Regions from separate parts of the Kineococcus endophyticus genome, predicted to be linked through region 1. Evidence: riboswitches for the same ligand, from Rfam matches in the RefSeq annotation. Region 1 holds a riboswitch; each other region holds the start of a gene.
What was found. A riboswitch is a leader RNA that binds a small molecule or an ion and turns the genes downstream of it on or off. The one in region 1 is predicted to bind S-adenosylmethionine.
Positions count from the first base shown of each region.

Region 2: linked by a shared signal. The riboswitch ahead of AB1207_RS11060 (methionine ABC transporter ATP-binding protein) and the one ahead of AB1207_RS14630 (ABC transporter substrate-binding protein) in region 1 are both predicted to bind S-adenosylmethionine.
Region 3: linked by a shared signal. The riboswitch ahead of AB1207_RS09200 (O-acetylhomoserine aminocarboxypropyltransferase/cysteine synthase family protein) and the one ahead of AB1207_RS14630 (ABC transporter substrate-binding protein) in region 1 are both predicted to bind S-adenosylmethionine.
Region 4: linked by a shared signal. The riboswitch ahead of AB1207_RS14075 (MetQ/NlpA family ABC transporter substrate-binding protein) and the one ahead of AB1207_RS14630 (ABC transporter substrate-binding protein) in region 1 are both predicted to bind S-adenosylmethionine.

Region 1 is NZ_JBFNQN010000009.1:220,753-227,836, forward strand. It holds gene AB1207_RS14615 (dipeptide ABC transporter ATP-binding protein) at 1-1,309, opposite strand, end outside; gene AB1207_RS14620 (ABC transporter permease) at 1,306-2,205, opposite strand; gene AB1207_RS14625 (ABC transporter permease) at 2,202-3,230, opposite strand; gene AB1207_RS14630 (ABC transporter substrate-binding protein) at 3,227-4,822, opposite strand; SAM riboswitch class I at 4,985-5,077, opposite strand; gene metE (5-methyltetrahydropteroyltriglutamate--homocysteine S-methyltransferase) at 5,230-7,084, opposite strand, start outside.
Region 2 is NZ_JBFNQN010000007.1:24,998-32,081, reverse strand. It holds gene sfnG (dimethylsulfone monooxygenase SfnG) at 211-1,356, opposite strand; SAM riboswitch class I at 1,367-1,449, opposite strand; SAM riboswitch class IV at 1,610-1,719, shown strand; gene AB1207_RS11060 (methionine ABC transporter ATP-binding protein) at 1,894-2,913, shown strand; gene AB1207_RS11055 (methionine ABC transporter permease) at 2,913-3,716, shown strand; gene AB1207_RS11050 (MetQ/NlpA family ABC transporter substrate-binding protein) at 3,706-4,614, shown strand; gene AB1207_RS11045 (DUF3017 domain-containing protein) at 4,639-4,920, opposite strand; gene purH (bifunctional phosphoribosylaminoimidazolecarboxamide formyltransferase/IMP cyclohydrolase) at 4,937-6,508, opposite strand; gene purN (phosphoribosylglycinamide formyltransferase) at 6,508-7,084, opposite strand, start outside.
Region 3 is NZ_JBFNQN010000005.1:296,290-303,373, reverse strand. It holds gene AB1207_RS09225 (carbohydrate ABC transporter permease) at 1-563, shown strand, start outside; gene AB1207_RS09220 (ABC transporter substrate-binding protein) at 582-1,892, shown strand; gene AB1207_RS09215 (DUF3253 domain-containing protein) at 1,889-2,284, shown strand; gene AB1207_RS09210 (LLM class F420-dependent oxidoreductase) at 2,337-3,203, shown strand; gene AB1207_RS09205 (NtaA/DmoA family FMN-dependent monooxygenase) at 3,205-4,512, opposite strand; SAM riboswitch class I at 4,580-4,685, shown strand; gene AB1207_RS09200 (O-acetylhomoserine aminocarboxypropyltransferase/cysteine synthase family protein) at 4,797-6,119, shown strand; gene AB1207_RS09195 (LLM class flavin-dependent oxidoreductase) at 6,119-7,084, shown strand, end outside.
Region 4 is NZ_JBFNQN010000009.1:96,525-103,608, reverse strand. It holds gene AB1207_RS14085 (methionine ABC transporter permease) at 1-241, opposite strand, end outside; gene AB1207_RS14080 (methionine ABC transporter ATP-binding protein) at 310-1,338, opposite strand; gene AB1207_RS14075 (MetQ/NlpA family ABC transporter substrate-binding protein) at 1,335-2,282, opposite strand; SAM riboswitch class IV at 2,350-2,460, opposite strand; gene AB1207_RS14070 (DUF1737 domain-containing protein) at 2,508-2,705, opposite strand; gene AB1207_RS14065 (DUF7711 family protein) at 2,702-3,334, opposite strand; gene AB1207_RS14060 (OsmC family protein) at 3,414-3,917, shown strand; gene AB1207_RS14055 (purine-cytosine permease family protein) at 3,957-5,411, opposite strand; gene AB1207_RS14050 (NtaA/DmoA family FMN-dependent monooxygenase) at 5,458-6,843, opposite strand; gene add (adenosine deaminase) at 6,825-7,084, opposite strand, start outside.

The sequences.
Region 1 (7,084 bases):
CGGACAGTTCCGCGGGCCGGCGCTCGGCCACCTCGGCGGGCAGGCGCACCTGGTCCAGCAGCTCCAGGACCCTCCTCCGGCGCGACCGGCGGTCACCGACCGCGAAGGCGCGCAACGGTTCCGCGACCGTCTCCCCCACCGGCACGCGCGGGTCCAGCGACGCGTAGGGGTTCTGGTAGACGAACTGCAGGCGGCGACGCAGGGCGCGCCAGGCGGCGCCGCGCAACCGGCCCGTCTCCTGGCCGTCGAGGAGGACCTGGCCCGACGTCGGGCGCTCCAGGCCGAGGACGAGCCGGGCCGTGGTGGTCTTGCCCGACCCCGACTCCCCCACCAGCCCGAGCGTGCGGCCCCGGTCCAGGTCGAAGCCGACGTCGGACACGGCCCGGTGCACGCGGCCGCGGCCCGGGAGGGGGAACTCCTTGACGAGCGAGCGCACCTGCAGGAGCGGGGTCCCCGCTCGGGGCTCCGGCGTCCTCACCGGGGTGCCCGGACGCGCGGCCGCCCGCAGCCGGGTGGTGGCCAGGCTGGGCGCGGCCGCGAGGAGCGAGGCCGTGTAGGCGTGCCGTGGTCGGGTCAGGACCTGCTGGGCCGTCCCCGTCTCGACGACCTCGCCCTGGGACATCACGACCACGCGCGAGGCCCTGTCCGCCGCCACCGCGAGGTCGTGGGTGATGAACAGGACCGCCGTCCCCGCCTCGCGCGCGAGCAGTTCCAGGTGGTCCAGGACCGTGCGCTGCACGGTGACGTCGAGGGCGCTCGTGGGTTCGTCGGCCACGAGCAACCGGGGGCCTGCGGCCAGACCCACGGCGATGAGCACGCGCTGGCGCATCCCCCCGGACAGCTGCGACGGGTACTGCCGCGCGCGCACCGCGGCGTCCGGCAGTCCCGCCGCCGTGAGGAGTTCCACCGCCCGTGCGCGCGCGGCGGCGCCCCGCGCCAGCCCGTGGACCCGCAACGCCTCGGCCACCTGGTCCCCGACGCGCGTGACGGGGTTCAGGGAGAGCGTCGGGTCCTGCGGGACCAGCCCGATCCGGGCCCCGCGCACGGACCGCCAGGCCCGGTCCCCCAGCCCCACGAGTTCCTCGCCCTCGAAGCGCACCGAGCCGGCGTCGACCGACCCGCCGGCGGGGAGCAGACCCACCACGGCGTGCGCCGTCGTGCTCTTCCCCGACCCGGACTCGCCGACGACCGCGACGACCTCCCCGGGGTGCACGTCGAACGACACCCCGTGCAGGACCTCGCGACGCCCACCGCGGCCGGAGTAGGACACCCGCAGGTCCTCGATGCTCAACAGCGGTTCGGTGCTCACGTCGTTCCCCTCTCCAGCGCCCGGGCGACCCGGTTGGCGGACAGCACGACCGCCACCACCACCAGCCCGGGCAGCGTCGTCAGCCACCAGGCGGTGGCGAGGTAGTCGCGGCCGCCGGAGACCAGCGACCCCCACTCCGGGGCCGGCGGCGGCGCCCCGAACCCCAGGAAGCTCAGGGCCGACACGGCCAGCACCGCGACGCCGAACTCCAGCGCCGACAGTGCCAGGACGGGCCCGGCCGCGTTGGGCAGCACGTGCCGGAACAGCACCCCCGTCGTGCGGACCCCGCTGGCGCGGGCGGCCTCGACGTACGGCGAGGCGCTGACCTTCAGCACCTCCGAGCGCATGACGCGGGCGAAGTTCGCGACCGTGCCGATGCCGACCGCGATCGCCACCTGCACCGTGCCGAACCCGAGCGCCGTGATGAGCGCCATGGACAGCAGCAGCGCCGGGATCGACAGCAGGACGTCGACGACCCGCATGAGGACGTCGTCCACGATCCCCCGCAGGAACCCGGCGACGAGCCCGACGAGGGTTCCCACCACGAGGCCGATGAGGACGGCGAGGACGGTGGCCTGCAGCGTCAACCGGGAACCGTGCACGACGCGCGCGAACAGGTCGCGGCCGAGGTGGTCGGTGCCGAAGAGGTGCGCCGCCGACGGTCCCTGCAGCCGGTCGGCCGTCACCCCCTGCACCGGGTCCTGCCCGGTGAACAGGGACGGCGCCACCGCCCAGGCGAGGACGACGAGCAGCACGAACCCCGCGAGCAGGAGGTCGGGGTGCCGGAGCCAGGACGGCGACGGGCGGCGGGGTGCCCCCGCGGCGCGGTAGCGCGCCCCGATGTCCAGCACGTCGAGCACGTCCTCGGGGTTCCCCCGGTCCAGGGTCCGGCTCACGCGGCACCTCCGACGAGGACGCGGCCCGCACCGCTGCGGGTGCGCCGCCGCGAGGCGCCGGCCCCTCCGACGACGCGCAGGCGCGGGTCGAGGAGTGGGTACAGCAGGTCGACGACGAGGTTCACGGCCACGAAGACGGCCGCCGCGAGCAGCACGAGGCCCTGCACGAGCGGGATGTCCTGCCCGTTCACCGCGGTCACCGTGAGCCGCCCCACGCCCACCCGGGAGAAGACCGTCTCGACGACCACGGCCCCCGCCAGCAGGTTCCCCACGACGACCCCGCCCAGCGTGAGGGTCGGGATCGCGGCGTTCCGCAGCGCGTGCCGCAGGTGCACCCGGGCGCGGGAGGCCCCCTTGGCGCGGGCGGTCTCGACGTACGGTTCGGCCAGGGCCGTCCGCAGGCTGCGCGCCAGCACCTGGGCGATCGACGCCGAGACGGGGACCGCCAGCGTCACCGCCGGCAGGACGAGGCTCGCGAGGCCCTCGTTGCCGAGGGCCGGGAAGACCGGCAGGCGGAACGAGAAGACCTGGACCAGCAGCAACCCGACCCAGAACGTGGGCAGCGAGACCCCCAGCGGGGGCAGGGCCTGCAGCAGCGTCCGCAGCCAGGCCCGGTGGACGGCGGTGGAGGCCAGGGCGGTGCCCACCCCGAGGACGAGGGCGAGCAGGAAGGACGACGCCGCGAGGGCCAGCGTCTGCGGCACCGCGTCGCCGACGAGCGTCGTCACGGGGGCACCGTTCTGGATGGAGTTCCCGAGGTCCAGGTGCAGGGTCCGCCACAGCGCGTGCACGTACTGCACGGGCAGCGGGTCGTCGAGGCCGTACTCGGCCCGCAGGGCCGCGACCTGCGCGGGGTCCGCCGTCGACTGCTCGCCGCCCTGCCCGCCGGCCAGCATGATCGAGACCGGGTCGCTGGGCAGCAGGTAGAGGATGACGAAGGTCACCGTGAACGCGGCCCACAGCACGAGGACGGCCTGCCCGAGGCGACGGGCGACGTACCCCGCGAGACCGCCGCCGGACCTCACGACTGCTTCCAGGCGTCGTGGAACCAGAGCCGCGAGGACCCCTCGAACTGCAGGTCGTGGACGTCGTCGGACGCCGCGATGACCGTCGAGAGTTCGATGAGCGGGATCGAGTGCGCGTCCTGCACGAGCGAGCGCGACGCCTGCCCGACCAGGCGGGCCCGCTGCGCGGCGTCGGTCGTGGACGACTGCTCGGCGAGCAGGTCGTCGACCGCACCGCGGGGCCGCTGGTTCACGTTGCGCGTGTCGGTGGAGAAGATGGTGCGCAGGACGTCCGGGTCGGACCGCGTGAGGTTGTAGAAGAGAACGTCGTAGTCGCCGGAGTTCTGCTGGGCCGTCGTGTCGGCGGTCGTCCCCTGCTTCAGCTGGAGGTCGAAACCCGCCTCGCGCACCTGCTGCTGGAGGAGTTCCAGCACGGCCGACGTGGGCTGCCAGAACAGGACGGTGAAGGTCAGCTTGCGGCCCGCCTTCTCACGGATACCGTCCGCACCCTTGGTCCAGCCGGCCTCGTCGAGCAGGCGCTCCGCGCCGGCCAGGTCGCGGGCGAGCACCGAGGAGTCGTCGGCGGCGTCGGGCGTGGACGCCGAGAGCGCCGACCGCACGGCCTGGTCGCCGGGGTTGAGGATGCTCGCCAGCTGCTCGCGGTCGACGGCCTTCGAGAGCGCCTGCCGGACGCGGACGTCGTCGAACGGCGCCCTCGACTCGTTGGGGAACAGGTTGTACGGGATCCCCGGGTTGGCCCGCCGCTGCGTCCAGAACCCGTTGCCGTCGAACTGCGGCAGGTCCTGGGACGCGATGCCGGTCGTGGCGTCGACCTGGTGCGACTGCAGGGACCCGGTGCGCACGCTCGCCTCGGGGACCACCCGGTACGTGATCGAGTCGAGGTACGCCTCCCCCTGGTGCTCCGCCCCGGTCGGCGCCCAGTCGTACCCGCTGCGACGCTCGAGGACGGTCGTGTCGTCCTTGGTGTAGCTGCCGACGACGAAGGGGCCGGAACCCACGAGCGACGTCCCGGCGCACCGGGTCGCGGGGTCGGCGGTCGTGGTCGGGACGGACAGCAGCCCCAGGCTCATGGTCGAGGTGGCCTGCAGGAACTGCGCGCTGGGCCGGGAGAACGTCACGACGGCCGTCTGCGCGTCGGGGGTCTGCGTCCCGGTGTACCCCTGGAGGTAGGTGGACCCGAGCGAGGCCTTCGCGCCGAGGGCGACGATCCCGTCGAGGTTGGCCTTGACGGCGGCGGCGTCCACCGGCGACCCGTCGGAGAACGTGGCCCCCTGCCGCAGGTGGAACGTGAACGTGGTCGCGTCCGGGCTGACCTGGTAGCTCTGCGCGAGCCACGGCTGGATCCTCCCGTCGAGGTCCTGCACGGTGAGGGAGTCCACGAGCTGGCGGCCGATGTTCAGCGCGTCGTTGTTGCCGACCTGCTGGGGGTCGATGCACCCGGAGTCGACGGAGATGGCGAACGTGAGGTTCCCGCCGCGGACGGGGGTCGCGTCGGCGGCGTCCTGGGCGCTGCTGCGGCCACCGCTGCACGCGGTGAGGCCGGCCAGGACCGCGACGAGGGTGAGGGCGGACAGGGACGTGCTGCTGCGCAAGGGGTCTCCTGGGTGGGGTGGGGCGCGCCGGCGGGACGGCGGCGCGCGGAGCCGGGTCGTACCCGGCGGGAGGACGGTCAGCGACAGCTGGTCGCACCGGTGCGGCAGAGGTCCACGACGCGCCGGAGGACGGCGACGTGGGACGTGCGGTCCACCTGAACCCCTCCATCGTTCCTGGCGGAAGCACCCGCGCCCGTGTCCGGGGGGTTGCTGCGGCGTCGCGGAGCCAGGTCTCTCAGCCGCTCTGGATGGTTGCAGGGGAAACTCTACGGGGAACCGTGCCGGAACTCAACCGCCGAGTTTCGAGGGGAGTTCGGAAGGGAGTTCCCGGGGAGGTTCTGGGGGAACGACGGAACCCCTCCACCCTGCGGGTGGAGGGGTTCCTGGGGTTTCGGGGGGCGGGGAGGTCAGCCCGCGACGGGCGCCCCCACGGGGAGCTCGGCCCGCACCGTGCGCGCCGCCTCGACGAGGTTCCGCAGGGACTCCGTCGTCTCGGCGTACCCCCGCGTCTTGAGCCCGCAGTCGGGGTTCACCCAGACCTGGCGGGCGGGCACCGAGGCGACGGCCGACCGGAGCAGCCCGACGACCTCCTCGACGGACGGGACGCGCGGGGAGTGGATGTCGTAGACGCCGGGACCGATGCCGCGGGCGAAACCCGCCCGGGCGATGTCCTCGAGCACCTCCATCCGCGACCGCGCGGCCTCGATGCTCGTGACGTCCGCGTCGAGCCCGTCGATGGCCTCGATGACCTCCCCGAACTCGGAGTAGCACAGGTGGGTGTGCACCTGCGTCGCGTCCGCGGCCCCCGCGGTGGCCAGCCGGAAGGAGGCCACGGACCAGTCGAGGTACGCCGCCTGGTCGGCCGTCCGCAGCGGCAGCAGTTCCCGCAGCGCGGGCTCGTCCACCTGGACGATCCCGATGCCGGCCGCCTCGAGGTCGGCGACCTCGTCGCGCAGGGCGAGGGCGACCTGGTTCGCGGTGTCCCCCAGCGGCTGGTCGTCGCGGACGAACGACCACGCGAGGATGGTCACCGGGCCCGTCAGCATGCCCTTCACGGGTTTCGCCGTGCGGCTGGCCGTGTACGTGCTCCACGGCACCGTGATGGGCGCGGGGCGCGTCACGTCGCCCCACAGGATCGGCGGCCGGACCCCGCGCGAACCGTACGACTGCACCCAGCCGTGCTCGGTCACCGCGAACCCGTCGAGCTGCTCGGCGAAGTACTGGACCATGTCGTTGCGCTCGGGTTCCCCGTGGACGAGGACGTCGAGGCCGAGCTCCTCCTGCAGCCGCACGACACGGTCGATCTCGGCGCGCAGGAACTCCTCGTACCCCTCCTGCGCGAGCTCGCCCCGGCTCCACGCGGAACGCGCCCGGCGGATCTCCGGCGTCTGCGGGAAGGACCCGATCGTGGTCGTCGGCAGCAGCGGCAGCCCCAGGGCCTCCTCCTGCGCCGCCCGCCGCACGGCGTAGTCGCTGCGCCGGAACGCCTCCGGGGTCAGCGCGGCGAGCCGGTCGCGCACCGCCGGGCGCACCACGCCGGGGGCGCCGAGGCGGTCGGCCCGGGCCGCGGCCGAGGCGGCCAGTTCAGCGGTCACACCGGCGTCGCCGGAGTCGGCCAGGGCCCGGCCGAGCAGGACGACCTCGGCCACCTTCTGGTCGGCGAACGCCAGCCAGCTGCGCAGCCGCTCCGGCAGCGCGCTCTCGCGGGACACGTCGTGCGGCACGTGCAGCAGTGAGGTGGACGTGCCGGGGACGACGCGGGCGGCCGACTCCTCCAGCCGCCGCAGGGTCTCCCGCGCCTGCACGAGGTCCCCGCGCCAGACGTTGTGCCCGTCCACGACGCCCCCGACGACGGTCTTGCCGGCCAGGACGGACGGGTCCGCCGGCACGGAACCCTCGACGAGGTCGAGCGCGATCCCCTCCACCGCGCTCAAGGCCCCGAGGAACTCCTGCGCGTCGCCGTACGGCGTGGCCACCAGCAGCCGAGGGCGGCCGGGGACCGCGGCGAGCCGCTCGTAGGCCCCCCGCACCAGGTCGGCCAGCCCGTCGACACCGGCCGTCGCCGAGTCGCTCACGAGGCCGGGTTCGTCGAGCTGGACCCAGGTGGCCCCGGCCGCGGCGTAGGCGGTCAGCAGACCCTCGTAGGCGCCGAGCAGGTCCTCGAGCCGGCTGATCGGCGCGAAACCCTCCGGGCTGCCGTCGGCGGCCTTCGCCAGCAGGAGGAACGTCACCGGCCCGACGACGACGGGGCGGGTGAGGAAC
Region 2 (7,084 bases), on a different contig from region 1:
GCCTCCGCGGACGACGGCACGGACGAGGGTGACGACGGCTGCACTGACGGGGTGGAAGGGGTCGCGCTCGACAGGGGGCTCGACGTCGAGGGTCCCGGGGCCGCGGGCGCCGGTGCGGAGCAGGCGCTCACCAGCAGCAGCGCGAGGAGGGGGACGGACCGCACAGCGCGAGCGCGCGGCACAGCCGTCCCCCTCCCCGGCACGGGCGGGTCAGGCCGGGACGGGCTGCGTCGCCGCGACGACGGCCTCGTCGAGCTCGGCGCCGAGCTGCAGGTCCTCCCCGGCGGCCAGGCGCGCCTCGAGCTCGCGCACCCGCGGGATGACGAGCTCGCCGAACGCCTCGACCTCCTCCTTGACGTGGAGGAACCCCAGGAGCAGCAGGTCGACGCCCACGAGCCGGTAGGCCAGGACACGGCGCGCCACCTCGTCGGGGGTGCCGACGAGGCCGGTGCGGAACCCGTCGTTGTACTGCACGAGGTCGCGGAACTCGCTGTCCGCCCACATGCCCTTGCCGTCCTTCGTGGAGTTCCCCGCCTCCTGGACGGCGGCGCCGAAGCCCTCGACCTTGGTGCGGTCGGCCTTGGCGATGATCTCCTCGAGCACGGCCTCGGCCTCCTCGCGCGTGTCGCGCACGAGGGCGAAGCCGTTGAGGCCGAAGCGGACGGTGCGGCCGTTCTGGGCGGCGAGGGCGGAGACCTCGCGGACGCCCTGGGCCGCGCCGGCGAGGGACTTGCCGTTCATGAAGTACCAGTCGCTCACACGGCCGGCCATGGCCTGTGCGGCGCTGGAGTTCCCGCCCTGGAACAGTTCCGGGGCGACCTTCGGCTGCGGCCGGAACGTGATGTCGGTGGCGTTGAAGAAGTCGCCGGACTGGCTGTAGCCGTCCTCGCTCCACACCCCGCGCAGCAGTTCGATGAACTCCTCGGACTGCTTGTAGCGGTCGTCGTGCTCGTGCCACGTGACGCCGAGCTGTGTCGCCTCGTTCTTGAACCAGCCGGACACGATGTTCAGCGCCAGGCGGTTGTCGGTGAGTTCCTGCGTGGTCGCGGCGAACTTGGCGAGCACACCGGGGTGCCAGAAGAACGGGTGGACGGCGGCGATGACCTTGAGGCGTTCGGTCGCCAGGAGCAGGGCCAGGGAGAACGAGGTCGACTCGTGCTGGGCGTCGGCGCCGTAGGAGGCGAGGTAGCGCACCTGGGTCAGGGCGTACTCGAACCCCACGCGCTCGGCGGCCTTGGCGACCTCGACGTTGTAGGCCGGGTCGTGGCTCGTGCGCTGCTCGATCGTCGAGACGACGAGGCCACCGGAGACGTTGGGGACCCAGTAGGCGAACTTCAGGGGCTCGTGCAGGGGCATCGCGGCGCGTCCTCCATCGGACCTGGCGGTAGCACCCCCGGGGGGTTGCTGCGGCGTCGTCGAGCCAGGTCTCTCAGCCGCTCTGGATGGGATCCACCGCAGCGTACCTCCTCCCCCACCCCGGAGCGGCCGCCGCTTTTCGGAACCTGGACTCGGACCGTTGCGGCGCAACGCATGCCGGAGAACCCTTTCCGGACGCCGATCGTCCGGAACCGCTTGACGACGATCTCGGACGGCTGTCAGAGTCCCCCCAGGTCATGAGCGCCAGCGTCAAGCCCCGGCTCGCTGGCCGGCAACCCTGGTTCGTCACGGGGTGCTCCGGGTGAGGACCAGGTCCGCAGGTGGTGCGGGCAAGGACGAACTTGGAGTTCCCGTGTCGAAGGCCTGTCCCCGCTCCCGCTGAGCGCACCCCTCTGCTCGCCCCCCGTCCGGACCCGGCGCACCCGCCGGGCCCGCGATCCCCCCTGCCCGGACTGCCGGACCCCCTGCTGGACCCCCTGCTGGACCCCCTGCTGGACCCCCTGCCCAGGAGTCGTCGTGATCGAACTGCGCCACCTCACCAAGACGTACGGGGACCCCCCGCACGCCACGACGGTCCTCGACCGTCTCGACCTCACCGTGCCCGCCGGCAGCATCACCGCCGTCGTCGGGCCCAGCGGTGCCGGGAAGAGCACGCTCGCCCAGTGCGTGACGCTGCTGACGCGGCCCACGTCGGGGTCGGTCGTCGTCGGCGGCCAGGACCTCACCCAGCTCGGCGCGGAGCGGCTGCGGGAGGCGCGGCGCCGCATCGGGACGATCTTCCAGAGCGACGGTCTGCAGACCCGCCGCACGGCCGCGCAGAACGTCGAACTCCCCCTGCGCTACCTCGGCGTCGTCCCCCGGGACCGGAAGCGGCGCGTCGCCGAGCTCCTCGAGCGGGTCGGGCTGGCCGGGCTGGCCGACCGCTACCCCCACGAACTGTCGGGTGGGCAGCGTCAGCGCGTCGGCATCGCCCGCGCCCTCGCCCTGCGCCCCGGCGTGCTGCTGTCCGACGAGGCGACGTCCGGGCTGGACCCGCAGGCGACGGCGTCGATCACGGGTCTGCTGCGGGAACTGCGCGACGACCTCGGCCTGGCGATCCTGTTCATCACCCACGAGATGGACACCGTCGTGGACGTGGCCGACGCCGTCGCCCGCCTGGACCACGGACGCATCGTCGAGGCCGCACCCCTGCTCGACGTGCTGCGCGACCCGGCCTCCCCGGTCGGGGCGGCGCTGCTGCCCCGCCGCGGCGTGGGCGACGCGGGCGGTCTGGTCGTCTGGGAGGTCCACTACCGCGGCGACGACGTCCCGGCCGACTGGCTCACCGCGGCCTCGCGCGAACTCGGCCACGACCTCGCCCTGCTCGGGGCGTCGGTCGGGACCGTCGCCGGACGCACCGTCGGGCACGCCACCCTCGGCGTCCCCGCGATGGTCGACCCCACCGCCCTCACCGCCGCCCTCGACCGCCGCGGCCTGCACGCGCAGACCCCGGCGACCACCCCGGCGACCACCCCTCGAGAACTGGACCTCGTGTGATCCCGCTCAGCGTCGCCGCCGCCTCGGACCTCGACACCCCGCTGGCGCAGATCCCCGCGCTCATCGCGCCGGCGCTCCTCGACACGCTGCTCACGGTCGGCATCGTCATGACGATCGTCGTCCTGCTCGGCGTGCCGATCGGCGTCCTGGTGCACAACCTCGCCCCCGGCGGGCTGTTCGAGCACCGGGCCGCGCACACCGTCCTGTCCTGGGTCGTCAGCACCGGCCGGTCGCTGCCGTTCCTCGTGCTGATGGCCGCGCTCGTCCCGTTCACCCGGTTCGTCACCGGCACGAACATCGGCATCCGCGCCGCCGTCGTCCCGATGGTCCTGGCCGGCACGGCGTTCTTCGCGCGCATCGTCGAGAACTCCCTGCGCTCGGTGCCGCCGCACCTCGTCACGGTGGCGCAGGCCTCGGGAGCCTCTCCGCTGCAGGTCGTCACGACCGTGCAGCTGGCCGAGGCCACGCCGTCCATCATCGGCGGGCTGACCATCAACACCATCGCGATGATCGAGTACTCCGCGATCGCCGGGACCATCGGCGCCGGCGGCATCGGCTACGTCGCCGTCACCTACGGGTACCAGCGCTTCGACCACGCCGTGATGATCGCGACCATCGTCGTCCTCGTGGCGCTCGTCGCCCTCGTCCAGCTCACCGGCGACGCCCTGGCCCGCGCGGCCGATCCGCGCACGCGCCGCCGTTCGGCCCCCACGCGCACCCTCCCCCGGAACACCCCTCAGAAGACCACGCAGAACACCACGCAGAACACCACCCAGAACCCGGAGAAGACCCTTGTCCACTGAGACCCGCGAACCCACCACCGACGACCACGGCTTCGAGATCCGCAAGCGGCGGCGCTGGCCGTTCGTCGCCGGCGGGGCCGTGGTCCTGCTCGGCGCCGCCGCCGCGATCGTCGTCCCGCGCCTCGGGGGCGACGCCACCGCGAACACCCAGGCGGGCGCGACGCTGTACGTCGCCACGGCCGAGGGCAACGCCCGCGAGGAGGCCCTCATCGAGTTCATCGCGAAGGACGTCGCCCCCAAGCACGGCATCACGGTCGCGTTCAAGGCGCTCGCCGACTCGAACACCATCAACCGGGCCGTCAGCGACGGCGAGGTGGCCGGGACGATCTACCAGCACAAGCTCTGGCTCGGGCAGGTCCTGCAGGCGAACCCCGACTTCCGGGAGGAGGCCGCCACGCCGGTGTTCCGCTGGGGCTTCGGCCTGTGGTCGGCGAAGTGGAGGAGCCCGCAGGACATCCCGGACGGCGGGACGGTCTCGCTGTACTCCGACCCCGCCAACGAGTCGCAGGGGTTGTTCGTCCTGCAGAAGGCCGGGCTCATCACGCTGAAGCCGGGCACGGACGTCGGGAAGGCCACGGTCGACGACATCGCGACCAACCCCAAGAACCTGAACTTCACGCTGCTGGACTTCGGCGCCCAGTCCCGCGCGCTGCCCGACCTGGACGCGGCCGTCGGCTACACCGAGTACTACCTGGCGGCGAAGATCCCGATCGAGCAGCAGATCTTCGCCCCGACCGCCCCCGACGAGTTCGCCGGGCAGTTGACCATCGGGTCGCGGTGGAAGGACTCGGACAACATCAAGGCGCTCGTCGCGACGTTCCAGGACCCCGCGGTCCAGGAGTACCTCGCGACGAACGCGGACGTGAAGGACGTGCTCCTGCCGCTCGACGCGGACTGACCCGGGGCACTCACCCGGGGGTCCTCAGACCGGGGTCGGCACGACCCCGGCGAGGACCAGGCACGACACGGCCAGCACGAGCAGCATGGCGACGTCGACCGCCCGGGAGCGGACCGCGAGCGCACCCGCGATCCGCACCGGGAGGACGAGCCGCAGGACGGCGGCCACGGCGAGGTCGGTGCCGAGCAGGACCCCGCCGACCGTCGGGCCGGCGAGCAGCGTGAGCGCCAGCGCCGCGACGATCCCGCCGACCAGGGTCAGCAGGACCGCGTTGCGCGGTGCGGGAACCTGCTCGGTGCCGGCCACGACGTCCACCCGTCCGTCAGTGGGCGAAGTGCCGGGCGCCGGTGAAGTACATCGTCACGCCGGCCTTCGTCGCGGCCTCGACGACCTCGGCGTCGCGGATCGACCCGCCGGGCTGCACGATCGCCCGCACGCCGGCGTCGAGGAGGATCTGCGCGCCGTCGGCGAAGGGGAAGAACGCGTCGGAGGCCGCGACCGAGCCGGAGGCCCGGTCGGCTCCGGCGCGGTCGACGGCGAGGCGGCAGGAGTCGACGCGGTTGACCTGGCCCATGCCGACGCCGACCGAGGCGCCGTCCTTGGCCAGGAGGATCGCGTTGGACCGCACGGACCGCACGGCGCGCCAGGCGAACTCGAGGTCGGCGAGCACCTCGGGCGAGGCCGCCTCCCCGGCGGCCAGGGTCCAGCCCGCCGGGTCGTCGCCGTCGGCGTCGACCGCGTCGAGGTCCTGGACGAGCACCCCACCGGAGACGTGGCGCCACTCCTGCGCGGCCCGGCCGTAGCCCTCGGGCAGCTGCAGGAGGCGGACGTTCTTCTTCTCCTGCAGCACCTGCAGCGCCTCGGGCTCGAACCCGGGGGCGATGACGACCTCCGTGAACACCGGGGCGACCTGCTCGGCCATGGCGCGCGTGACGACGCGGTTGGCGGCGATGACCCCGCCGTAGGCCGAGACGGGGTCGCAGGCGTGGGCCTTGGCGTGGGCGTCGGCGACGTCCGTGCCGGTCGCGATGCCGCACGGGTTGGCGTGCTTGATGACGGCGACGGCCGGGCCGGACAGGTCGTACGCGGCGCGCAGGGCGGCGTCGGCGTCGACGTAGTTGTTGTAGGACATGGCCTTGCCGTGCAGCTGGACGGCCTGGGCGATGCCGGGCGCGGCGGTCGGGTCGGCGTAGACGGCGGCCTGCTGGTGCGGGTTCTCGCCGTAGCGCAGGACGTCGGTGCGCTCGAGCGCGACCCCGGCGACGGCGGGCCAGCCCGCGTCGTCGGCGTCGAGGGTCTGCTGCGCGAACCAGGTCGCGACCGCGGTGTCGTAGGCCGCGGTGTGCGCGAACGCGGCCGCGGCCAGCCGGCGGCGCGCGGTCAGGTCGAAACCCCCGTCGGCGACGGCGGTCAGGACGTCGCCGTAGCGGGCGGGGTCGACGACGACGGCCACGCTGGGGTGGTTCTTGGCGGCGGCGCGGACCATCGACGGGCCGCCGATGTCGATCTGCTCGACGACCTCGTCGTAGGCGGCGCCGGAGGCGACCGTGGCGGCGAAGGGGTACAGGTTCACGACGACGAGGTCGAACGGTTCGACGTCGAGCTCGGCGAGCTGACGCACGTGGTCGGGCAGCCGGCGGTCGGCGAGGATCCCCGCGTGCACGCGGGGGTGCAGCGTCTTGACCCGGCCGTCCAGGCACTCGGGGAACCCGGTGAGCTCCTCGACGGGCGTCACGGGGACGCCGGCCGCGGCGATGCGGGTCGCGGTGGACCCGGTGGAGACGAGGGCGACGCCCGCGGCGTGCAGGCCCTGAGCGAGCTCCTCCAGACCGGTCTTGTCGTAGACGCTGACCAGCGCGCGCTTCACGGGGACCTTCGTGGCCTGGGGGTCCATCAGCGGGGTGCCGTCCTCTCGGGGTGGGTGAGCTCGTGGGCCAGCCGGCTCACGACGTGGGTGAGGAGTTCGCGCTCGACCGTCTTGATGCGCTCGTGCAGGCTCGCCTCGTCGTCGTCGGGCAGGACCCGGACGGCGGCCTGGTCGAGGATCGGTCCGGTGTCGACGCCGGCGTCGACGAGGTGGACGGTGCAGCCGGTGACCTTCACGCCGTGGGCGAGGGCGTCGCGGACGCCGTGCGCGCCGGGGAACGACGGCAGCAGGGCCGGGTGCGTGTTGACCGTGCGGCCGGCGAAGGCGTCGACGAAGGGGGCGCCCAGGATGCGCATGAACCCGGCGAGGACGACGAGCCCGGGCTCGTACCGGGCGACCTCGGCGGCGAGGGCGACGTCCCAGGCGGGTCGGTCGGCGAAGTCCGCGGGGGCGACGGTGAACGTCTCGACCCCGGCCCGCGCGGCGCGGTCGAGCGCGGTCACGCCGGGCTTGTCGGAGCCGACGGCCACGACCTGCCACAGGACGCCGCGGTCCGGGGAGTCGAGGAGCGCCTGGAGCGTCGACCCGGACCCGGAGGCGAGG
Region 3 (7,084 bases), on a different contig from region 1:
CGGTCCTCGCGGCCTACGCGTTCGCCCGGTTGCAGTTTCCGGGCCGGCGCGTGCTGTTCGGGGGCTACCTCGCGACGATGATGGTCCCCCAGGTGGTGACCATCGTCCCGCTGTACGTCATGTTCGCCCAGGCGGGACTGCGGAACACGTTCTGGGGGATCGTGCTCCCGACCCTCTTCGGGTCGCCGTTCGCGGTGTACCTGCTGCGCGAGCACTTCCGCGCCGTCCCGCAGGACCTCGAGGACGCGGCCCGCCTCGACGGGTGCGGCACCCTGCGCATCCTGCGGCACGTCGTCGTGCCGTTGTCCCGGCCGGTGCTGGCCACGCTCGCCGTCATCACCGTCGTCAGCCAGTGGAACAACTTCCTCTGGCCGCTCATCATCACGACCGGACCGACGTGGCAGACGCTGACGGTCGCCACCGCGAACCTGCAGAGCCAGTACAACGGCAACTGGACGCTCGTCACCGCGGCCACGACCCTCGCCATGGCGCCGCTCGTCGTCCTGTTCCTGCTCGTCAACAAGCACGTCACGGAGTCCATCTCGCTCACCGGATTCCGCTGAGCCACGGGAGGAATCGACATGAGCACTGTCACGAGGCGGAACCTGCTGCGCGGTGGACTGGCGGCGGGCCTCGGCACCGCGGCCCTGAGCGGTTGCTCCATCGCCGACGACGGTTCCTCGGGTGGCGGGTCCTCCGGGGGCGGGACGACCGTGACCGTCCGGCTCTGGGACGACACCGTCCAGCCCGCCTACGAGAAGAGCTTCGAGGCGTTCCGCGCGAAGAACCCGGGCATCACGCCGAAGATCGAGATGGTCCCGTGGGCCAGCTACTGGGACAAGCTGCCCGCCGACGTGGCCGGCGGCACGCTGCCGGACGTCCTGTGGGTCAACAGCTCGAACTTCGGGGTCTACGTCGACTCGGGCACGTTCCTCAACGTCGGCGAGGAGCTGCCCGACGCGGTCGGCGGGTGGCAGAAGACCGTCGTCGACCAGTACACGCGCAAGGGGTCGCTCTGGGGCGTCCCGCAGCTGTCGGACGCCATCGGGTTGTTCTACAACCGCCAGCTCGTCCAGGCCGCGGGTGTCGACCCCTCGATCCTCACGTGGAACCCCGCCGGGACCGGCGACACGTTCCTGCCCGCGGCGAAGGCGCTGACGCGCACCGAGGGGGCCAGGACGCAGTACGGCTTCAACGCGGCCTACGACCTGCAGGCGATCTTCTACGACTTCGTCGGGTCCAACGGCGGCCGGTGGCAGGCCGACGACGACACCTACGTGTTCGGCGACGATCCGAAGTCCGTGGAGGCCATGCAGTACGTGGTGGACCTCATCAACCGCGACAAGGTGTCCCCCTCGGCCGCCGACACGAACGACAACGGCGACTTCTCCCGCGACCAGTTCACCCAGGGGACCATGGCCCTGTTCCAGTCCGGGACGTACAACCTCAAGAACGTCGCGGACGGCGCCCAGTTCGAGTGGGGCATCGCGCCCGGCCTCACCGGACCCGCCGGACGCGTCCTCGTCACCAACGGCATCGTGGCGGTGGGCAACGCGAAGACGAAGGACAAGGACGCGGCCCTCAAGGTGCTGGAGTGGCTCGGCAGCGAGGAGGGGGCCGCACCCATCGGGGCCGAGGGGGCCGCCTTCCCCGCCGTCACGGCCGCCCAGCAGTCCTACCTCGACTACTGGAAGGGCAAGGGCGTGGACGTCCAGCCGTTCCTGGACGCCGCCGCCGCGACAGACGTCATGCCCGCCCCGCACGGGCCCCGCGCGCAGACGGGGCAGTCCGCGGCCGACGAGGTCCTCAAGGAGGTGTTCCTCGGGCGCATCCCCGTCGCCCAGGGGATGAAGCAGGCCCAGGACGCGGCCAACGCGGCGATCCGCGGATGAGCGGGCGCACGAGAGGCACGCCCCAGGTCCCGACCAAGGACTGCGCCGTCTGCGGGCGGACCATCACATGGCGCAAGAAGTGGGAACGCGACTGGGAGGCGGTGAAGTACTGCTCCGACGCCTGCCGCCGCCGGGCGAAGTCGTCCAGCGGTGTCGACGCGGACCTCGAGACGACGCTGCGCCGGCTGCTCGACGAACGCGGTCGGTCGAAGACGGTGTGCCCGAGCGAGGTAGCCCGAGCGGTCGGCGGCGAGGACTGGCGCGACCTCATGGAACCGGCCCGGTCGGCCGCGCGGCGGCTCGTGGCGGCCGGCGAGGCCGAGATCACCCAGGGCGGCCGCGTCGTCGACCCGTCGACCGCGAAGGGACCCATCCGCGTGCGCCTGCGCTGAGGGGCAGGCGTAGCGTCCGGACGACCGGACCCACCGCGCGTCAGGAGTTCCCATGCACATCGGTCTGCACGTCTCCGACTTCACCAACCCGGGCGGCCCCGCCACCCTCCGCGAGGACCTCGTCCGCGTCGTCACCGAGGCCGAGGAGTCCGGGTTCCGCTCCGTCAGCGTCATGGACCACCTGTGGCAGATCCCGCCCATCGGGGACGCCGAGCGCGCGATGCTCGAGGCGTACACGACCCTGGGGTTCATCGCGGCCCGCACCGAACGCGTGGAACTGCTCGCCTGGGTCACCGCGGTCACCTACCGGGAACCGGGGGTGCTCGCCAAGCTCGTCACCACCCTCGACGTCCTGTCCGGTGGACGGGCCTGGCTCGGCATCGGCGCGGCGTGGTTCGAGCAGGAGGCCACCGGCCTGGGGCTGCCGTTCCCCCCCACGGCCGAACGGTTCGAGCGGCTCGAGGAGACCCTGCGCGTCTGCCGGCAGATGTGGTCGGAGTCGGAGGAACCCTTCGAGGGGACCCACTACACGCTGGGCCGCACGCTGAACAGCCCGCAGCCGCTGCGCCGGCCGCACCCGCCGGTCCTCATCGGCGGCGGGGGCGAGCGCAAGACCCTGCGCCTCGTCGCGCAGTACGGCGACGCGTGCAACCTGTTCGGGGGTGACGACATCGCCCACAAGCTCGAGGTGCTCAAACGCCACTGCGACGACCTCGGCCGTGACTACGGCGAGATCGAGAAGACCGTCATGGACGTCGCCGACCCGGCCGACGTCGACGGGTTCGTCGAGAAGTGCCGAGGTTTCGCCGCGCTCGGCGTGACCCACGTCCACGGCGGGTTCCGCGGGTACTTCGAGCCCGGCAGCGTCCGCCGCTTCGGCGAGGAGGTCGTCCCGCGGCTGGCCGAGCTCGGCGCCTGAGTCAGGCCCAGCGGCTGCGGGGGACCGGCAGGCCCAGGTTCCCCCGCAGCGTCGCCTCCGGCAGTTCCGGGGCCAGCACACCGCGACGCACGAGCAGCGGCACGACCTGGTCGGCGAACTCCGTCAACCCCTGGGGGACGGAGGAGAACGCGAGCGTGAACCCGTCGGCGGCGCCGGCCGTGAACCGCTCCGTCATCCAGTCCGCGACCTCCTCGGGGGTCCCGGGCAGGAACCGCCGCCGCAGCATCACGCGGTACAGCTCGCGCAGCGTGAACCGGTCGCGGTCGACGAGCTTGCGGATCCCCTCGTAGACGGTCTGGACCTGGTTCGAGCCGCCCGCGAAGTCGAAGCGGAACTCCTCGTCGAGGGGGCGGTCGGACAGGTCGACGCCGAGGTGGTGGGACAGCCAGTCCAGGCTCAGCCGGTCCGGTGTGAGGGCCTCGATCTCGTCCACCCGTTCGTGCGCCTGGGCGGTCGTGGCGCCGAGGACGGGGGACAGGGCCGGCAGGACCAGCAGGTCCGACCGCGCGCGGCCGGCCGCGACGGCGCGGGACTTGTAGTCCTCGTACAGCCGCTGCGCGCCGGGCAGCGGGGCCGACCCGGGGACGAAGACCGCCTCGGCGTGCTGCCCCGCGAGCCGGCGCCCGTCCTCCGAGGACCCGGCCTGGAACAGCACGTGCCGGCCCTGGGGCGGCCGGGGCAGGTTCAGGGGACCGCGGACCCGGAAGAACTCGCCCTCGTGGTCGAGCACGTGCATCCCGGCCGGGTCGGCGTACCGGCCGCTCGCCACGTCCGGGGCCACGGCTCCGTCGTCCCAGCTGTCCCACAGACCGTGCACGACCTCGACGAACTCCGCGCCGCGGCGGTACCGCGCCGCGTGGTCGAGGTTGCGGTCCAGGCCGAAGTTGCGCGCCTCCTCATCGCTCGCGGACGTCACGAGGTTCCAGCCCGCGCGGCCGGAGCTGAGGAAGTCCAGGGACCCGACCTGGCGGGCGGTGTGGAACGGCTCGTTGTACGTCGTGGACACGGTCGCCACCAGGCCGATGCGCTCGGTGCACCGCGTCAGGGCCCCGAGCAGCCCGAAGGGTTCGGGCCGCAGGTTCGCGACGTGCTCGACCCCCGACGGGAACCGGTCCCACACGTAGAGCTCGTCGGCGTAGAAGAGAGCGGCGAACCCGGCCCGTTCCGCCGTCCGCGCGAAGTCCTCGTAGTAGCCGACCGAGAGGTAGTCGGCGGGTCGGCCGCCCGGCAGCCGCCAGCTCGTGAGGTGCTCGCCGCCGGGGTAGAAGAGCATCGCCGTGAGGATCACGCCGCCGCACGCTACCCCGATCGTGTGAAGCGCTTGACAGTCCGGGCCGCGGTGCTCTCCACTGGAGGTGCCATCCAGAGCGGCCGAGAGACCTGGCTCGTCGACGCCGCAGCAACCGCCCCACCGGGTCGGTGCTCCCGCCAGGACCGATGGGAGAGGACCACCGATGGAGCACGCACCGCTGACGCGACGTCTCGTGATCGACCTGCTGCGCAGCGCCGGGATGACCTGTCGGGCCTGACCGCCCCGACACCTCACCCGCCCCGCACCCGGAAGGCCCTGCGATGCCGCACGTCCCGAGCACCCCCCTGTCCTTCGCCACCCGGCAGGTCCACGCCGGCGCCGAACCCGACCCCGTGACGGGCGCCCGCGTCACCCCCGTCCACCTGACGGCGGGTTTCGTCTTCGACGACTTCGAGCAGGCCCGGGCCCGCTTCGCCGGGGAGGACGACGGGTTCGTCTACACCCGGATGGGGAACCCGACCACGGCCGCCGTCGAGCGACGCCTCGCCGCCCTGGAGGGCGGGACGGACGCGCTGCTGCTCGGCACGGGGCAGGCCGCCCTCACCGTCGCCCTGCTCGGGATCCTCGGGGCCGGGGACCACCTCGTGGCCGCCGCGGACCTCTACGAGGGGTCGCGCGGGCTGTTCCTGGAGAACTTCGCCCGGCTCGGGATCGCCGTCGACTTCGCCGCCGGTCCCGACGACTGGGAACGGTTGGTGCGCCCCACGACGCGCGCCTTCTTCGCCGAGTCGATCGCCAACCCCAAGAACGCCGTCCTCGACGTCCCGGCCGTCGCCGCCGTGGCCCACCGCCACGGCGTCCCGCTCGTCGTGGACAACACCTTCGCGACGCCGTACCTGCTGCGCCCCCTGGAGCACGGGGCCGATGTCGTCGTGCACTCCGCCAGCAAGTTCCTCGCCGGACACGGGTCCGCCTTGGGGGGCGTCGTCGTGACGGGGGAGGGGTTCGACTGGTCGGGGTTCGAGCACCTCACCTCCCCCGTCGGGGTCCTCGGCGGGGTGAGCTGGGTCGACCGGTACGGGCCGCGCCGCGCCTACGTCGAGCACACCCGCGGGGTCGTCGCGTCTCGCCTGGGACCGGCCATCTCGCCCTTCAACGCGTTCCTCGTCCAGCAGGGCCTGGAGACGCTCTCGCTGCGGGTGGCCCGCCAGAGCGCGACGGCCGAACTCCTGGCCCGGTGGCTGCTGGCGCGTCCCGAGGTCGTGTCCGTCGACCACGCGGCCCTGCCCGACCACCCCTCCCACGCCGTCGCGCAGCGTCTGCTGCCGCTCGGCACCGGGGCGGTCCTGTCCGTCACGCTCGCCGGCGGACGGTCTGCGGCGCAACGGTTCGTGGACGCCGTCGAGCTGTTCACGCGGATGACGCACGTCGGGGACGTGCGGTCGCTGGTCATCCACCCGGCCAGCACCACCCACGCGCACCGCACCGAGACCGAACGGCTCGAGACGGGGATCTGGCCCGGTCTGCTGCGCCTGTCGATCGGCCTGGAGGAATCCGCCGACCTCGTCGCCGACCTGGAACGGGCGCTGGCCGCGACGCACGAACCCGCACCCGAGGAGACCCTGGTGGAGGTGGGGTCCTGATGGGCCGGTTGCAGCACTTCGGGTACTTCTTCTCCCGAGGTTTCGGCCCGCAGGGCTGGGGCCGGGACTACCAGGCGTGGAACGACGACTGGACCCGGCCCGACCTGTACGCGCACGCCGTCCGCGACCTCGAGCGCGCCGGGTTCGACCTCGTCGTGGTCGAGGACGCCGTCTCGCTCGGGAACCCCGCCACGCTGGACCTGCGGGTGCGCGCGGCGTACGGCGGGCCGAAGCACGACCCGCTGCTGCTGGCGCCCTACCTGTTCGCCGCGACGAGCCACCTCGGCATCGTGCCCACGGTGAACGCGGGGATCACCCCGCCCTACCTCGCTGCGCGGCAGGCGGCGACGCTGCAGCACCTGTCGGGTGACCGGTTCGGGCTGAACCTCGTCACCGACGTCGGCAGCGCCCGGCACGTCGGACGCGAACCCGTCGCGCACGACGTCGCCTACGACCGGGCGGAGGAGTGGATCGACGTCGTCCGCCGGTTGTGGCACAGCTGGGACGAGGGGGCCCTCGTCGCCGACCCCGTCACGGGGCGGTTCGCCGACGGGTCCCGCATCGACGCCTTCCAGCACCGCGGCGAGCACTTCGCGCTCGACGGTCCGCTCAACGCGCTGCCCTTCGCCGGGGGAGAACCCGTGCTGGTCTCCCCCGGGGGTTCGCCGCGGGGGCTGGCGTTCGCGGGGTCCCGCTCGGACGTCCAGCTCGCCCTCGCACCGTTGGACGTCGCGCAGGTCCGCGCGTACCGCTCCCGCGTTCTCGACGCCGCCGCGGCGGCGGGGCGCAAGGCCGACGACGTCCGCGTGCTGTTCGTCGTCAAACCCGAGCTCGTGAGCAGCCGGGAGGAGGCGGACCGGGTCGTCGCCGCGTCCCGCACCCCCTCCGAGGAGGTCCTGCGCGAGGTGGCGCTGCACTGGTCCAGCGACCTCGAGACCGACCTCACGGTGCTCCCGCTGGACCGT
Region 4 (7,084 bases), 120 kb from region 1:
CCAGCGAGATGGCGAACGTGACCGCCGAGGTGCCGATCGTCGTCCCCACGGCGGCGATCTGCAGGGGGGTGATCGCCGCGAGGAAGATGACGAACGGGATCGGGCGGACGAGGTTCACGACGAACCCGATCACCCCGAACACGAACCGGTTGCCGTACAGGTTCCCCGGCCGGGTGGCGTACAGCGCCGTGCCGAGGACGAGCCCGATCACGCCGGAGGCGATGAGCGAGACGACCGACATGAGCAGGGTCTGCCAGATCGCGGTCTTGAAGACGTCGATCGTTTCGAGGAATCCGCTGAAGTCCACGCTCAGGCCTCCTCGTCCGTGTGGATGCCGGCCGACTGCAACGCCGAGAGCGCCGCCTCGACGGATCCGGGGGCACCGGTCAGTTCGTAGGTGAGCGAACCCACCCGGCGCTCGCGGATCTCCGAGACCCCGCCGTACACGAGTTCGGCGGTGACCCCCTGCTGCCGGAAGGCGGAGTCGATGCGCTGCTGCAGGCCGGGCTCGTCGGTGATGCGGACGCTCACGAGGCGGCCCGGGTGGTGGGACCGCAACCGCGCGACCGTGTCGGCCGAGGGGCGGTCGTGCGTCGCGCTGCGCACGAAGCGCTGCGCCGCAGGGGTCTTCGGGTACGAGAAGACGTCGTAGACGTCCCCGACCTCGACGACCCGGCCCTGTTCCATCACGGCGACGCGGTCGGCGATCTGCCGGACGGCCTCCATCTCGTGGGTGATGACGACGATGGTGACGCCGAGTTCGGTGTTGACGCGTCGCAGCAGCGACAGCACCTCGGTCGTCGTCTCGGGGTCCAGCGCGCTCGTCGCCTCGTCGCACAGCAGCAGCGGCGGGTTCGTCGCGAGGGCGCGGGCGATGCCGACCCGCTGCTTCTGCCCGCCCGACAACTGCTCGGGGTAGGCGTGCGCGCGGTCGAGCAGGCCGACGAAGTCGAGCAGTTCGGCGGTGCGCCGGTCGCGCTCGGCCTTCGCGACTCCCGCGACCTTCAGCGGGTACGCGACGTTCCCGGCGACGGTCCGGGACCGGAACAGGTTGAACTGCTGGAAGATCATGCCGATGCGGGAACGCGCCGAGCGCAGTTCCCCCTCCGACAGCGTCGTCAGGTCCTGGCCGGCGACGCGGACGCTGCCCGACGTCGGCTTCTCGAGCGCGTTGATGAGCCGGACCAGGGTGGACTTCCCGGCGCCGGAGTACCCGATGACGGCGAGGACCTCGCCCTCGGCGACGTCGAGGGAGACGCCGTCGACCGCCGTGACGGTGCTGCCGCCACGACGGTCGAAGGTCTTGCTGACGTCCGTCAGCGAGATGAGCGTGCTCACTTGCCCGAGGCGGCCTTCGCGTCGGCCTCGACCTCGGTCAGTTCCTTCTGCAGGTCCGCCGCGGAGGTGTCCTGGACGACCGCGCCCGGGTTCTCCTCCAGGAACACCTCCTGCACGGCCGGGTCGTGCCACAGCTGCGCGAGCTTGAGGTACGTCTCGTTGCCCGTGTCCGCCTTGCGGGAGGTGAAGATGTTGACGTAGGGGGCCGCGGCGGGGTCGCTGGGGTCGTCCTTGACGATGATGTCGCTCGTCGGCAGCTTGGCCTTGGTGGCGTAGTTGTTGTTGACGATCGCGGCGACCACGGAACCGGACTGCAGGGCCGAGGCGGTCTGGTCGGCGGCGACGGTCGTCACCTCGACCTTGGCCGACTCGATGTCGCTGACCTTGGAGAACGCGGTCCCGCCGTTCTTCAGCGTCACCAGGCCGGCGCTCTGCAGCACGAGCAGGCCGCGCGCCTCGTTGATCGCGTCGTTCGGGATGGCGACCTTCGCGTCGGCGGGCAGTTCACCGGTGGACTTCGCGGTGAGCGAGTACAGCGGCAGCGGGTACACGGCCGTCGCCCCGATGGGCTGCAGGTCGTCACCGGAGGTGACGTTGTAGTTCGCGAGGTACTGGATGTGCTGGAACTGGTTGAGGTCCAGCTGGTCCTGCGACAGCGCCGGGTTCGGCTGGCTGTAGTCGGAGAAGTTGACCAGTTCGACGTCGACGTTCAGCTGCGACTTCGCGAGCTCCTTGTACGTCGTCCAGTACTTCAGCGACGCGTCGGCGACACCGATCTTGACGGTCTTCGCCTCGCCGCCGCCGGCGGCCGCGGTGGTCGTGGTGTCGTCTCGGTTGCCCAGGACGAGGGCGACGACCACGACGACCACGACGACCGCGGCGACGACGCCGACGAGGAGGCCACGGCGCTTGGGCTTGTCGGGCAGGGCGGGGGCGTTGGACACGCGATCACTCCGGGAGTCGTTCGGCGGGCGCGCGGCTCGCAGCACTCCGTGATCGACGGGGTCCGTTGATCCGCGCTTGCCGGACGGGGTCGTCCGGCCAGGTCCTCACCTGGGGCACCCCACCGCGGAGGAGGGTTGCCGGACAGCGAGCCAGGGCTTGTCGCTGTCACTCATGACCTGTCCAGACCCTAGCACCGGCCGCGCCGTGGTCCGGCCCCGCGAGCGTCAGCCCTCTGGCCTCACCTGGGCGAGGACGTGGGGGAGGACCACGGCCTGCGCGGCGACCGTCCGACCCTCGGTCGTGGTGACCGAGGGGCTGCCGAACAGCACGTACCCGTCGGCGAGGGCGGCGCTGACCTTCTCGCAGAACGAGCGGTCGTCGGGGCCGGTCAGCAGGCGGTAGCTCAGCTTCTCCTCGCTCATCCGGGGAGGGTATCCCCGGCGGTGTCCACGGGGTCCAGGGCGTCCTGGACGGCGAGGAACCCCAGGGCCGCGTCGGCCAGCGCGTCGCCGCGCTTCTTCGGCGACCCGGGCGCCCACCGCTTGTCGTCGTACTCGACCGCGCTGCGGCGCAACGCCTCCCGGCTCACGTGCAGTTCCCTCCCGAGTCGCTCGACGAGGTCGGCGGGGGAGGGGGCCGCCGGTCGCAACGACTCCCCGTCCCCGGCGCGCAGCTGCACGAGGACGTCGTGGTCGAGGCCGTCCTGCGCCGTCCAGAACCGCACGGGCCGCTCGACGACGTGGTTCCACACGGGCGCCTCGCCCGACCGGAACCACAGGACCACGGGTTTCGTCTCCAGCCCCGACGCGGCGAGCCAGTGGCCTGCCGCGGGCGGTCGGGTGCCGGCCGCGCAGTCGGCCTCCGCCGCGTTCGTCACGAGGGCCACCCGGACGGCGTCGTCGGGCAGGTCGTCGCGGCGCGGGCCGAGCAGGGGGCCGAACACCCACGCCTCGCCCACCCGCAGGGTCACGATGCCCGCGGGCTGGCGGTGCACGTGCGCGCAGCGGTCGGCGACGTCCTCGAGGGTCTTCAGGGCGGTGGTCCACTTCACGCCGCCCAGTGTGGCGGGCCGTCCGCGCGAGGAGCGGGGAGGTTGCGGGTCGGACCACCTCCGGGCCTAAGCTTCGCCGGTGGATTCGACCGAACTGAGGGCCCTGCAGAAGCCGTTGAAGGACTCCTACCGGGAGGATCCGGCGAAGGCGCTGGTGCCGGCCAAGGCCGTCGCGGTGCTCGACGGGCAGTCCATCGGGGTCTCGGTCGACGGGTTCGCCGGGACGACCCGCGCGGGGCTGCACCCCGCCGCCGGGGGTGACGGCACCGAGGCCTGCTCGGCCGACATGCTCTGCGAGGCCGTCGCCGCGTGCGCCGGTGTGACGCTGCGCAGCGTCGCGACCGCCATGGGCGTGGAGCTGCGGAACGCGTCGGTGACGGCCGAGGCGCACTGGGACGCCCGCGGCACCCTCGGCGTCTCCCGCGAGGTCCCCGTCGGCATCACGGACGTGACGATCACGTTCGACTTCACCTCCGACGCCGACGAGGCCACGGAGCAGAAGATGATCACGCTGGCCGAGCGCTACTGCGTCATCGCCCAGACGTTGCAGACGCCGCCGAAGGTCACCGTCCAGCGCGCCTGACGCCCGTCGGGGTGGTGGGGACTCGTCGTCCGGCGGCGGTCAGCGGCGCTCCTGCCGCCGCACCTCACCGCGGCCGAACGCGGCGACGGAGACGAACCCGAGGACGAGCGCGAGCAGGACGCCGATGTTGGCGTAGGCCCACTCGCCCTCGCGGCCGCCGATCGGCCCGAGCAGGTAGCCCTGCCACGCCAGCCAGCTCGCGCCGCTGTTGGTGACCAGGCCCCAGCCCACGACGGTCGCCACGAGCATCGTCCCGAGGGCCAGGGGCCGCACCGCGCCGTACCGCCCGCGGGCGTCGAGCAGCTCGTCCTCGGCGTACCCGGTCCGCCGGGTGGCGAGGTCGGCGAGGAAGATCCCCGCCCACGCCGCGATCGGCACGCCCAGGGTGATGAGGAACCCCTGGAACGGGACGAGGAAGTCGGCCGAGAAGAAGGCGATGTAGACGGCGCCGGCGACCATGAGCGCGCCGTCGACGAGGACGGCGACCGGCCGCGGCACGCGCAGGCCGACGTTGAGCAGCGCCAGGCCCGAGGAGTAGATGTCCATGACGGCCCCGCCGACGAGGCCGAGGACCGCGACGACCACGAACGGCACGAGGAACCAGGTCGGCAGGATGCCCGTGAGCGCCCCGACCGGGTCCTTGGCCACGCTGTCGTTCAGCCCGGGCTGCGAGCCGACGATGAGCGCGCCGAAGACCAGCAGGACGGCCGGGCCGAGGGAGGAGCCCAGCGTGGTCCAGAACACGACGCCGCGGCTGGAGGCGTCGCGCGGCAGGTAGCGGGAGTAGTCGGCCGCGGCGTTGGCCCAGCCCAGGCCGAACCCCGTCATGACCATGGTGAACGCGCCGACGACGGCGGCGGCGTCCCCGGCGGGTAGGGCCAGCACCGTGTCGAGGTCGATCGAGGGGGCCGCGAAGGCGATGTAGGCCACCGTCAGGACGGCGGTCACGACCGTGATCCAGCGCTGCATCCGCATGATGACGCGGAACCCCAGCGTGCCGCCGAGGACGATGAGCCCGACGACGACGACGAGCGCGACGAGCTTGGTGCCCGTCCCACCGCCGGCACCGAGGCGGTCCAGGACGGTCGCGGTCGCCAGGACGGCGACGGCGGCCAGCGAGGTCTCCCAGCCCAGCGTCAGCAGCCAGGACACGAGGGAGGGTAGCCGGTTGCCGTGCACCCCGAAGGCCGCGCGGGACAACGTCATCGTGGGCGCCGATCCGCGCTTGCCGGCGATCGCGACGAGCCCGACGACGACGTAGGACAGGAACACCCCGGCCACCGAGACGAGCGTCGCCTGCCAGAACGAGATGCCGAAGCCGAGGACGAAGGAGCCGTAGCTGACGGCCAGGACGGAGACGTTCGCGGCGAACCAGGGCCAGAACAGGTCCCGGGGCCGGCCGTGCCGCTCGTCCTCGCCCACGGCGTTCACGCCGTTGAGCTCGACGTCGACGCCGCCGACGCGGGTCTGCGGGGTCGCGGGCACCTCGCTCACCGCGACCGCCCGCCGCTCGTGCTCCCGTGCAGGACCACCGGTCCGCTCACCCAGCCTCTCGGGACGACCGGCGGAACCGTGCCGCCGGGTGGTCGGCGGGCAGCCTCGTGCGGCCCGCACCGAAGATCACCTCACGCAGCGTAAGGCTTTCCTCACGCGCGCGGGGCTGGTCCACGAGACCCCGGCGCCGCAGCTCCGGCACCAGCTCGGCGCAGAACTCGACGTAGGAGCCCGGCACGAGGAACGGCGTGACGTTGAACCCGTCGACCCCGGTCTCCTCGACGAGCCGTTCGACGTCGTCGGCGACCTCGGTGACCGAACCCGTGAGCACGAACTCGCGCATCCCGAAGCGCAGGAAGTCCGCCGTGGCCCGGGCCACGGTCTCCCCGCGGTAGCGCTCGACCTGGGTCCGGCCGCCCTCGGTGCTGACGGTCCCGAGGTCGGCGCGCTGGTCCAGCGCCCGCAGGTCCACGCCCGTCATGGACGCGAAGTAGGCCCGGGCGGCGTCGTCGTGGACCCACGACAGGTACCGCTCGAGCCGGTCCCGGGCGTGCGCGCGGTCGCGTCCCAGCACGACCGTGAGCCCGGCCAGGGTGCGCACCGACCCCCGGGGCCGGCCGTGGCGCTCGGCCCGCGCGTGGACGTCCTGGACCTGCCGGCGCACCCCCGCCGCGTCGCGGCCCTGGACGAAGACCACCTCGGCGTGGGTGGCGGCGAACTCCCGGCCCCGCTCGCTGGCGCCGGCCTGGAACAGGACGGGCGTGCGCTGCGGTGACGGCTCGACCTTGAAGTAGCCGTGGCTGGAGAACCAGCGGCCGTCGTGGTGCACCTCGTGGACGCGGCGCGGGTCGGCGTAGCGCCGGGCCTGCTTGTCGCCGACGACGGCGCCGTCCTCCCAGCCGCCCTCCAGCAGCCGGTAGCTCAGCTCGAGGTGCTCGTCGGCCACGTCGTAGCGGATGTCGTGGGCCGGCAGCGGCGCGGTCCCGTGCAGGTCGCTCACGACGGCCGACGACGTCGTCACGACGTTCCACCCGATGCGGCCGCGGGTCAGGTGGTCCAGCGTCGCGAACCGCCGGGCGTTCGAGTACGGGCCCTCGAACGTCGTCGAGGCCGTCACCGCGAAACCCAGCCGCCGGGTCACCGCGGCCATCGCGGGCACGAGCAGCAGCGGGTCGTTCGTGGGCATCTCCACGGCCTGCTCGAACGTCACGTCGGGCGTCGTCCCGCCGAGCACCGGGTACCCGGGGGAGTCGGCGAGGAACAGCAGGTCGAACCCGCCCTCCTCCAGCGTCCGGGCGAGGTCGAGCCAGTGGTCGAGGTCGGTGTAGCGGACGGTGTCCTGCTCGGGGTGGGCCCACAACCCCTGGCTCGTGAGGTTCGGGCCGTTGATCTCGAACGCGGACAGCAGCAGGCTCACGCGTCGTCCAGCCACGCCGCGAGCCCGGCCCCGAACACCTGCCGGGTCCGCGCGCTCATCCCCTCCACCCGCAACCCGTGGCCGGCCAGCGCCGCGAGGTCGGCGTCGGAGAACCCCCAGACGTCGCGCGCCACGGCGTACTGGTCGGTGACGCTGCGGCCGAACCAGAGCTGGTCGTCGGCGTTCAGGGTCACCCCCACGCCCGCGCGGTGCAGGACGGGCGCCGGGTGCGCAGCGAGGTCCGGCACGATCCCCA